2 regions of the Streptomyces sp. NPDC014801 genome follow, and region 1 is predicted to be linked to the other one. Evidence: riboswitches for the same ligand, from Rfam matches in the RefSeq annotation. Region 1 holds a riboswitch; the other holds the start of a gene.

Evidence for each region. Region 1 has a riboswitch for glycine ahead of gcvP (aminomethyl-transferring glycine dehydrogenase). Riboswitches for the same ligand answer to the same signal wherever they lie in the genome.
Region 2: another riboswitch for glycine. It lies ahead of gcvT (glycine cleavage system aminomethyltransferase GcvT); the one in region 1 lies ahead of gcvP (aminomethyl-transferring glycine dehydrogenase).

What each region holds. Positions count from the first base shown of each region.
Region 1 is NZ_JBIBXG010000002.1:651,812-656,217, forward strand. Features, by position in the region: gene gcvP (aminomethyl-transferring glycine dehydrogenase) at 1-1,612, opposite strand, end outside; glycine riboswitch at 1,788-1,883, opposite strand; gene ACF1AL_RS06705 (PRC-barrel domain-containing protein) at 1,996-2,367, shown strand; gene ACF1AL_RS06710 (DNA polymerase IV) at 2,639-4,267, opposite strand; gene ACF1AL_RS06715 (MerR family transcriptional regulator) at 4,349-4,406, opposite strand, start outside.
Region 2 is NZ_JBIBXG010000013.1:89,451-93,856, forward strand. Features, by position in the region: gene glyA (serine hydroxymethyltransferase) at 1-797, opposite strand, end outside; gene gcvH (glycine cleavage system protein GcvH) at 816-1,193, opposite strand; gene gcvT (glycine cleavage system aminomethyltransferase GcvT) at 1,349-2,467, opposite strand; glycine riboswitch at 2,619-2,714, opposite strand; gene ACF1AL_RS29910 (AAA family ATPase) at 2,883-3,548, shown strand; gene ACF1AL_RS29915 (enhanced serine sensitivity protein SseB) at 3,610-4,404, shown strand.

The DNA.
Region 1 (4,406 bases):
CGAAGGGGTGCAGCTGGCCGAACTCGGGCCAGGTGACCGGCTCCATCTCGGTGGTCGCGTTGAGCTTCATCGTGCAGGAGCCCAGCGGGATCATGCCGCGGTCGAGCGCGTAGTCACGGTCGGACAGCTTGCGCAGGTAGCGCAGCATCGCCGTCTCGGAGCGGTGCTGGTGGAAGACCGGGTGGGTCAGGTAGGCGTCGGTGCGCAGCAGGTCCTGCGGCAGCGCCTCACCGGCGACGGCGTGCAGGGCCTCGACGTCGCCCTCGACACCGAAGGCGTTCCACACGGCGGTGAGCTGTTCGCGGGTGGTGGTCTCGTCACAGGCGATCGAGACGTGGTCGGCGTCCGCGCGGTACAGGTTGACCCCGTTGTCCCGGGCGGCGGCCACGACCTCGTCGGCCCGGCCGGGCACGCGCACGGTCAGGGTGTCGAAGTAGGAGCCGTGCACCACCTCGGCGCCGCCGGCCTTCAGGCCCTCGGCCAGGATCGCGGCGTAGCGGTGCGTGCGCTGCGCGATCCCCTTGAGGCCGTCGGGACCGTGGTAGACGGCATACATGCCGGCCATCACCGCGAGCAGCACCTGGGCGGTGCAGATGTTGCTGGTGGCCTTCTCACGGCGGATGTGCTGCTCGCGCGTCTGCAGCGCCAGGCGGTAGGCCTTGTTGCCGTCCGCGTCCACGGACACGCCCACGAGCCGCCCGGGCAGGCTGCGCGCGAACTTCTCGTGGACGGCCATGTAGCCGGCGTGCGGGCCGCCGAAGCCCATCGGCACGCCGAACCGCTGGGTGGTGCCGACCGCGATGTCCGCGCCCAGTTCGCCCGGCGACTTCAGCAGGGTCAGCGCCAGCAGGTCGGCGGCGACCGTCACGAGCGCGCCGAGCTCGTGCGCCTGGTCGATGACCGGCTTGATGTCGCGTACGGCACCGGAGGCGCCCGGGTACTGGATCAGCACGCCGTTGATCTCACGGGCGGCGATGTCGGCCGGGATGCCCTCGCTCAGGTCGGCGACGACGACCTCGACACCGGTCGGCTCGGCGCGGGTCTCGATCACGGCGATGGTCTGCGGCAGCGCGTCCGCGTCGACCAGGAACAGGCCCTTCTTGTTCTTGCCCATGCGCCGGGACAGCGCCATCGCCTCGGCCGCGGCCGTGCCCTCGTCGAGCAGGGAGGCGCCGGAGGTGGGCAGACCGGTCAGGTCGGCGACCATGGTCTGGAAGTTCAGCAGCGCCTCGAGGCGGCCCTGGGAGATCTCCGGCTGGTAGGGCGTGTACGCCGTGTACCAGGCCGGGTTCTCCATGACGTTGCGCAGGATGACCGGCGGGGTGAACGTGCCGTAGTAGCCGAGGCCGATCATCGACCCGAGGACCTGGTTGCGGTCGGCCAGCGAACGCAGCTCGGCGAGCACCTCGGCCTCGCTGCGGGCGCCCGGCAGGTCCAGGGCGTCGGCGTTCTTGATCACATCCGGCACCGCGGCGGCGGTGAGCTCGTCCAGCGAGCCGTACCCGACCTGGGCGAGCATCTTGGCCCGCGCCTCGTGGTCGGGGCCGATGTGACGCTGCTCGAAGGGGATCCCCTGCTCGAGCTCGGCGAGCGGAATGCGGTGGGCGGTCATTGCGGAGGCCTCCTGGTCTGACGCGACCTTCGTGGGGCACCACGGCGCGGGTACCCGGACGGCCTCCCCCTCTGTCATCTCGACCTGAGAGCTTCACCGGAGCGCCCGAGGGCACCCGGCTTTCACCGTCGGTGAGAGCGGGAGCCGTGACGCCCGCCCTGCTTTCCAGAGTGACCTCGTCCGTGCGGTACGTGGGCCTGAGAGATTCCGGGGAGGATTTGCTCCTTCGGCGCCTCCGATGGTGTCTGGAGGACTCTCCCGCACGGGGTCAGCAGCCGTTGTCAGCCTACCAGCGAGGTCAACGCCGGGCCTTCGAGTGGCCGCCGTCTCGATTGTGCTCTTTTGTAGTGCTTACGGATGTGTTGCGACCAAGTGGAGGGCCCGTGCAGACCGAGATCGATCCGCGCAACCTGATCGGCCGCAAGGCGTTCGACCGCAACGGCGTCAAGATCGGTACCGTCGACGAGGTCTACCTCGACGACGCCACGGGCGTACCGGAATGGGCCGCCATACGAACGGGCCTGTTCAGCAGGGACGCGTTCGTCCCGCTGGAGCCGAGCGAGCTGGTCGAGGGCGCGCTGCACGTCCCCTTCGACCGGGCCCTGATCAAGGACGCCCCGGACTTCGGGGTGGGCCGCCATCTCTCCCCCGAGCAGGAGCTCCAGCTCTACCACCACTACGGTCTCGACATCGCCGCACCGCCCCCGCTCCAGGACCGCGACTTCGGCAAGGTGGCCGGCACGGACGAGCCCTGACCCCACCGGAACCCGACCGTCACCCCCACCGGAACCCAAGCTTCCGCGGAACCCCGGCCTCCCCCTGCCGCGCCCCTGGCTCCGCTACGGCGACCACGCGAGCGCGGCAGCGTCCGGAACCCGAGCCTCCCTCCGCCGGGAAGGCCGGCTCGGGCCAGCGTTTCGGGCGGCGCGGACGGAGGCCGTGCGAAGGAGGACGCCGCCCGGAGGAGGACGCCGTCCGACACGGCCCGGCCGGCGCGCCCCAGTGCGTCGGCCCGGATGCCGTCCCTCACCACGGCGGCGCCCCGAGCACCGCGCCGTCGGCCTGGCCCGTCGGACCACCCGCCGGCGCAGGGGGACCATCGCCCGCCTGTTCCGCCCGTACCGGCGGGTCCAACCGCTCCGCGACTGTCCCCTCGTCCCGCACCAGGGAGTCCGGCCCCCCTGACGCCGCCGAGGCCGGTCCCCCCGACTCCGCCCCGGAAGCCACCCCCTCCGCTTCCCACGCGCCCTCGGCGCTCTGGGCGCTCTCCTCCCCCGGTCTTCGCCGCACCAGCGGCAACGGCTCCGCCGGCTCCAGATCCGGATCGTCCGTGCGGAACGTGCGCACCCGGCCGGGCGGTGAGTCCGGCGTCTCGAAGCGGACCGTGACCCGGCCGAGGCCGCTGCCCTGGACCCAGCCGTGTCCGTACCGCGCGTGCCGCACGTCGTGCCCCGGATACCAGCGCCGCTCGGCCGGCTCCGGCTCCTGAGGGACCGGCGCCGGTCGACCGCCGCCCAGGTGACCGCCGCCGTCCTCCTCCGGCCCCTCCGGCCGTTCCAAGGCCTCGGCCCGCGCCCGCTCCCCGGCCGCCTGTGCGAACAGGTCCTCCTGCGTGTAGTCGGCGAGTCCGCTGACGCCCACGCCGAGCAGCCGCACCCCGCCCGTGGTGTCCACCGCGTCCAGCAGCCGCAGCGCCGCCTCGCGGACCACCGCGGGGTCGTCCGTGGGCCCGCGCAGCGTCTCCGACCGGGTCAGCGTCGAGAAGTCGTAGCGCCGCACCTTCAGCACGATGGTCCGCCCGGACAGCCCGGCGCCGCGCAGCCGCCGCACGCACCGGTCGGCCAGCCGCTGCACCTCCAGGCCGATCCGCAGCCGGTCGTGGATGTCCACGTCGTAGGTGTCCTCGACGGAGACGGACTTGGCCTCCCGCTCGGCGACCACGGGCCGGTCGTCGTGTGCCAGTGCCATCGCGTACAGCCCGTGTCCATGGGCCTTGCCCAGCAGCCGCACCAGCTCGTCCTCACCGGCCTCCACGATCTCGTCGACCGTGGTGATGCCGGCCCGGCGCAGATGGTCACCGGTCGCCGGGCCGACGCCGGGCAGCGTCCGCACCGACATCGGTCCGAGCAGCGCCCGCTCGGTGCCCGGCTCGATCAGCACCAGGCCGTCCGGCTTGGCCTGCTCGGAGGCGATCTTGGCGAGCATCTTGGAGGCGGCGAGCCCCACCGACCCGGTCAGTCCGGTGACCTCCCGGATGTCCGCGCGCAGCTTCAGCCCCGCCCGCTGCGCGGAATCGCTGTCCCAGGCGACCCCACCGGCCTCCAGGTCCACGAACGCCTCGTCCAGGCTCAGCGGCTCCACCAGAGGGGACAGCGCCCGCAGCAGCGTCATCACCTGGTCGCTGATCGCCCGGTAGAAGCCGAAACGGGGGGTGAGGTACGCGGCGTTCGGCGCCAGCCGGCGCGCCTGAGCCGTGGGCATCGCGGAATGGACCCCGAAGACCCGCGCCTCGTAGGAGGCGGTGGCCACCACCCCGCGCGGCCCGAGCCCGCCCACGACGACGGCTTTTCCCCGCAGGCTGGGCTTGGACGCCTGCTCCGCCGACGCGAAGAAGGCATCCATGTCCAGATGCAGAATCGTGGGCGCGGTCCTCACACATCCGATCCTGCACCACACCACTGACAACGCCCCCCGGCGACCGGCCGACGCCGGTGCCCGTCGGGGGCGTGCCCCGGGCTAGACCGCCCGGTTGCGCCGGCGCGCCAGCTCGTCCCCGGGGTTGTGGCCGACGAGG
Region 2 (4,406 bases), on a different contig from region 1:
ATCACGTGCTCCAGGGGACCGCCCTGGAAGCCCGGGAAGACGGAGGAGTTCAGCTTCTTGGCGAAGTCCTGCTTGGCCAGGATGATGCCGCCGCGCGGGCCGCCGAGGGTCTTGTGCGTGGTGGAGGTCACGACGTCCGCGAACGGCACCGGGTTCGGGTGCAGCCCGGCCGCGACCAGACCGGCGAAGTGCGCCATGTCGACCCACAGGTAGGCCTCGACCTCGTCGGCGATCCGGCGGAACTCGGCGAAGTCCAGCTGGCGCGGGTACGCCGACCAGCCGGCGATGATCACCTTGGGGCGGTGCTCCTTGGCGAGCCGCTCGACCTCGGCCATGTCGATCAGGCCGTCGTCGCCGACGTGGTACGGGACGACCTCGAACTGCTTGCCGGAGAAGTTCAGCCGCATCCCGTGGGTGAGGTGGCCGCCGTGCGCCAGGTTCAGGCCGAGGATGGTGTCCCCGGGCTGGGCGAGCGCGAACAGCGCGGCCTGGTTGGCGGAGGCGCCGGAGTGGGGCTGCACGTTGGCGTACTCGGCGCCGAACAGCTCCTTGACCCGGTCGATCGCGATCTGCTCGGTGACGTCGACGTGCTCGCAGCCGCCGTAGTAGCGGCGGCCGGGGTAGCCCTCGGCGTACTTGTTGGTCAGCACCGAGCCCTGCGCCTCGAGAACCGCCAGGGGCGCGAAGTTCTCGGAGGCGATCATCTCCAGGGTGGACTGCTGGCGCTGCAGCTCGGCGTCGACCGCGGCGGCCACGTCCGGGTCGAGCTCGTGCAGGGGCGTGTTCAGGGAAGACATGGTGGCGTGGACGACCTCTCAGCCGGCGATGTGGGCGTCGTACTCGTCGGCGGACAGCAGGTCGGCCGGCTCGTCGGAGACGCGCACCTTGAACAGCCAGCCGCCCTCGAAGGGGGCCGAGTTCACCAGGGACGGGTCGTTGACGACGTCCTCGTTGACCTCGGTGATCTCACCGGTCACGGGGGAGTACAGGTCGGAGACGGACTTGGTCGACTCCAGCTCGCCGCAGGTCTCGCCCGCGGTCACCGTGTCGCCGACCTCCGGGAGCTGGACGAACACGACGTCACCGAGCGCGTTCGCGGCGTGCTCCGTGATGCCGACCGTCGACACGCCGTCCTCGGCGGCCGACAGCCACTCGTGCTCCTTGCTGTAACGCAGCTGCTGGGGGTTGCTCATGGCCTGAATTCTCCTGTACGCGCGGGAGTGCTGATGAATGGGGGACTGCTGAAGACGTACGTGACCTGCGGCGATGTGCCCCATGTCACGTCCAGGGCGGACGCGTCGCGGCGCGGGCCCACGACGGGGTCACGGGCGCGGGCCTTACGACAGTGTCACTTCTGGCGCTTGTAGAACGGCAGTGCCACCACCGCGTACGGCTCGTGGCTGCCCCGAATGTCGACGCCGACGCCGGGCGTGCCGGGCGCGGCGTGCGCCGCGTCCACGTAGGCCATGGCGATCGGCTTGCCCAGGGTGGGGGAGGGGGCGCCGGAGGTCACCTCGCCGACGACCCGGCCCTCGGCGACGACCTGGTACCCGGCGCGCGGGACCCGGCGGCCCTCGGCGACCAGGCCGACCAGGACGCGCGGCGGGTTGTCCGCGGCGCGCTCGGCGGCCGCGGCGAGCGCCTCGCGCCCGACGAAGTCGCCCTCCTTGTCGAACTTGACCACGCGGCCCAGCCCGGCGTCGAAGGGGGTGAGCTCGGCGGTCAGCTCGTGTCCGTAGAGCGGCATGCCCGCCTCCAGGCGCAGGGTGTCCCGGCAGGACAGCCCGCACGGCACCAGGCCCGCGGCCTCTCCGGCCTTGGTCAGCGCCTGCCACAGTTCCACCGCGTGCTCCGGCTTCACGAACAGCTCGAAGCCGTCCTCGCCGGTGTAGCCGGTGCGCGCGATCAGCGCGGGCACCCCGGCCACGGTGCCGGGCAGCCCGGCGTAGTACTTCAGGCCGTCCAGGTCGGCGTCGGTGAGGCTCGCCAGGATGCCCGGCGACTCGGGGCCCTGCACGGCGAGCAGCGCGTACGCGTCCCGGTCGTCGCGCACCTCGGCGTCGAAGCCCGCGGCGCGCTCGGTCAGCGCGTCGAGGACGACCTGTGCGTTGGAGGCGTTGGCGACGACCATGTACTCGGTCTCGGCGAGCCGGTAGACGATCAGGTCGTCCAGGATGCCGCCGTCGGCCTGGCAGATCATGGTGTAGCGGGCGCGGCCGGTCTTGACGGCGCCGATGTTGCCCACCAGCGCGTAGTCCAGCAGGGCGGCGGCCTGCGGGCCGGTGACGGTGATCTCGCCCATGTGGGAGAGGTCGAAGAGCCCGGCCTTCGTGCGGACGGCGTTGTGCTCGTCGCGCTCGGAGCCGTAGCGCAGCGGCATGTCCCAGCCGGCGAAGTCGGTCATCGTGGCGCCGAGCGAGCGATGCACGGCATCGAGCGCGGTGTGACGGAGTTCGGTACTGCTCATCGGTCGGTCGTCTCCCAGGGGGCAGGACAGGCGAGGAAGTTCCTCCCCATCTGTCATCGGAACCTGAGAGGTTCGCCCTGACCACTCGAGCGGTCCTGGCTTGCACCTTGGGTGGGACCGCCGGGATGGGCGGCCCGCTTTTCAGATGTGCCTCGCCCGCGCGGTAACGGGGCCTGAGAGATTCAAGGGAGGGACTTGCTCCTTCGGCGCCCCAGCCTCGGGCTGGGAACTCTCCCGCGCGGATTCAAACGGCCGGTATGCAGTTGGCGCGCTCATCATTGCATGCCCGCGCCCGTTTCCGGCAGGCCGCATCTGTAACCGGGTTGTGGCGGTACGCACACGAAAACGCGAGCATCCCGCATTACCTTCTCTTTACGTTAGGTGGGCAGGCCCTACCTGACCCCAGGGGAGGACGATGACGGTGGACAGGACGACGGCGTACGCGACGACCTCGGGCCTCGCGCTGCCCCGGCAGCCCGCCGCGCCCGCGCTCACGGCACGGCCCGCACCCGTGGTGCGGGACCTGCGCGAGCGCGCCGGCCACGGCCCGCACGCCCTGCTCTTCGGCCCCCGCGACGTGGTCGTCGTCACCGGGCTGCCCGGCAGCGGCAAGTCCACGCTGATGCGGCGCGCCGTGCCCGGCGTCCGCGTCGACTCCCAGGACACCCGGGACCGCTTCGACGCGCGCGTGCCCCGCCTGCTGCCCTACGCGCTCTACCGCCCCCTGGTCCGCCTCGCCCACTACGCCGGGCTGCGGCGCGCGCTGCGCGGCGAGGAGGGCGTCGTCGTGCACGACTGCGGCACCCAGCGCTGGGTGCGCGCCTGGCTCGCCCGCGCGGCCCGCCGCCGCGGCGGCACCCTGCACCTGCTCCTGCTCGACGTGCCCCCGCACACCGCGCTGAGCGGCCAGCGCGAGCGCGGCCGCGGCGTCTCCCGTTACGCCTTCCGCCGCCACCGCCGCGCCACCGCCCGGCTCCTCGCGGCCGTCGGGCGCGGCGAGCTGCCCCCGGGCTGCGCCTCGGCCGTCGTCCTCGACCGGGACGCCGCGGACGCCCTGCGCCGGATCGCCTTCACACGCTGAACGGCCGTGCGGTTAGCCTTTTCAGCCACAGCAGCAGCGGTTCGAAGCAGATGGTGGAGAGATGGACTTCCCGGCCGATCTTCCGGCGGACTTCCCGGCCCAGGCGCACCCCCACCCGCACGGCGGATGGCCCGGCAACGAGCTGGAGGAGGTGCTGTCGGCCTCCCTCGGCGTGCCGGGGGCCGGCGGCCGGATCGTGGAGGTCCTCGGCCGCAGCTTCCTGTGGGTGCCGCTGCCCAACGGCGGCGGCCCGCACAGCGGCCCCCTCGACCTGCCCACCACCGAGATCGCCGGCCAGGCCTACGTCCCCGTCTTCAGCTCCGAGGAGCAGTTCCGCCAGGTCGCCGGCTCCCACATGTCGTACACCGTGGCGCCCGCCGTGGAGTTCGCCCGCGGCCTGCCCGCGCAGGTCGGCATCGCGGTGAACCCGGGCGGCGTGGTCGGCGTCCCGCTGCCGCCCGAGGCGGTGGCCGAGCTGTGCCGGGCCGGGCGCACCCCGCTGGACGGCCCCGCGAGCGGCGGCCGGGTCCGGCTGTTCGAGCCGGACTGGCAGGACGACCCCGTCGACTTCCTCGCCGCCGCCTCCGCCGAGTTCGAGGCGACCGGCATCGTGCTCACGGCCCGCCGGTGCCTGGCCGCGATCGAGACGGCCGACCCGGTGATGTTCGTCGGCGTCGAACTCTCCCAGTGGGAGGGCGACCTGAGGAACGCTCCCCTCGACGCCCTGGGCCGGGCCCTGGGCACCACCCCGGCCCCCTGGCCGGTCAACCTGATCCTGCTGGACCTCGCGGGCGAGGACCCGGTGGCGCTCTGGCTCAAGGAGAAGATACGGCCCTTCTACACGAGGGTGGGCTGACC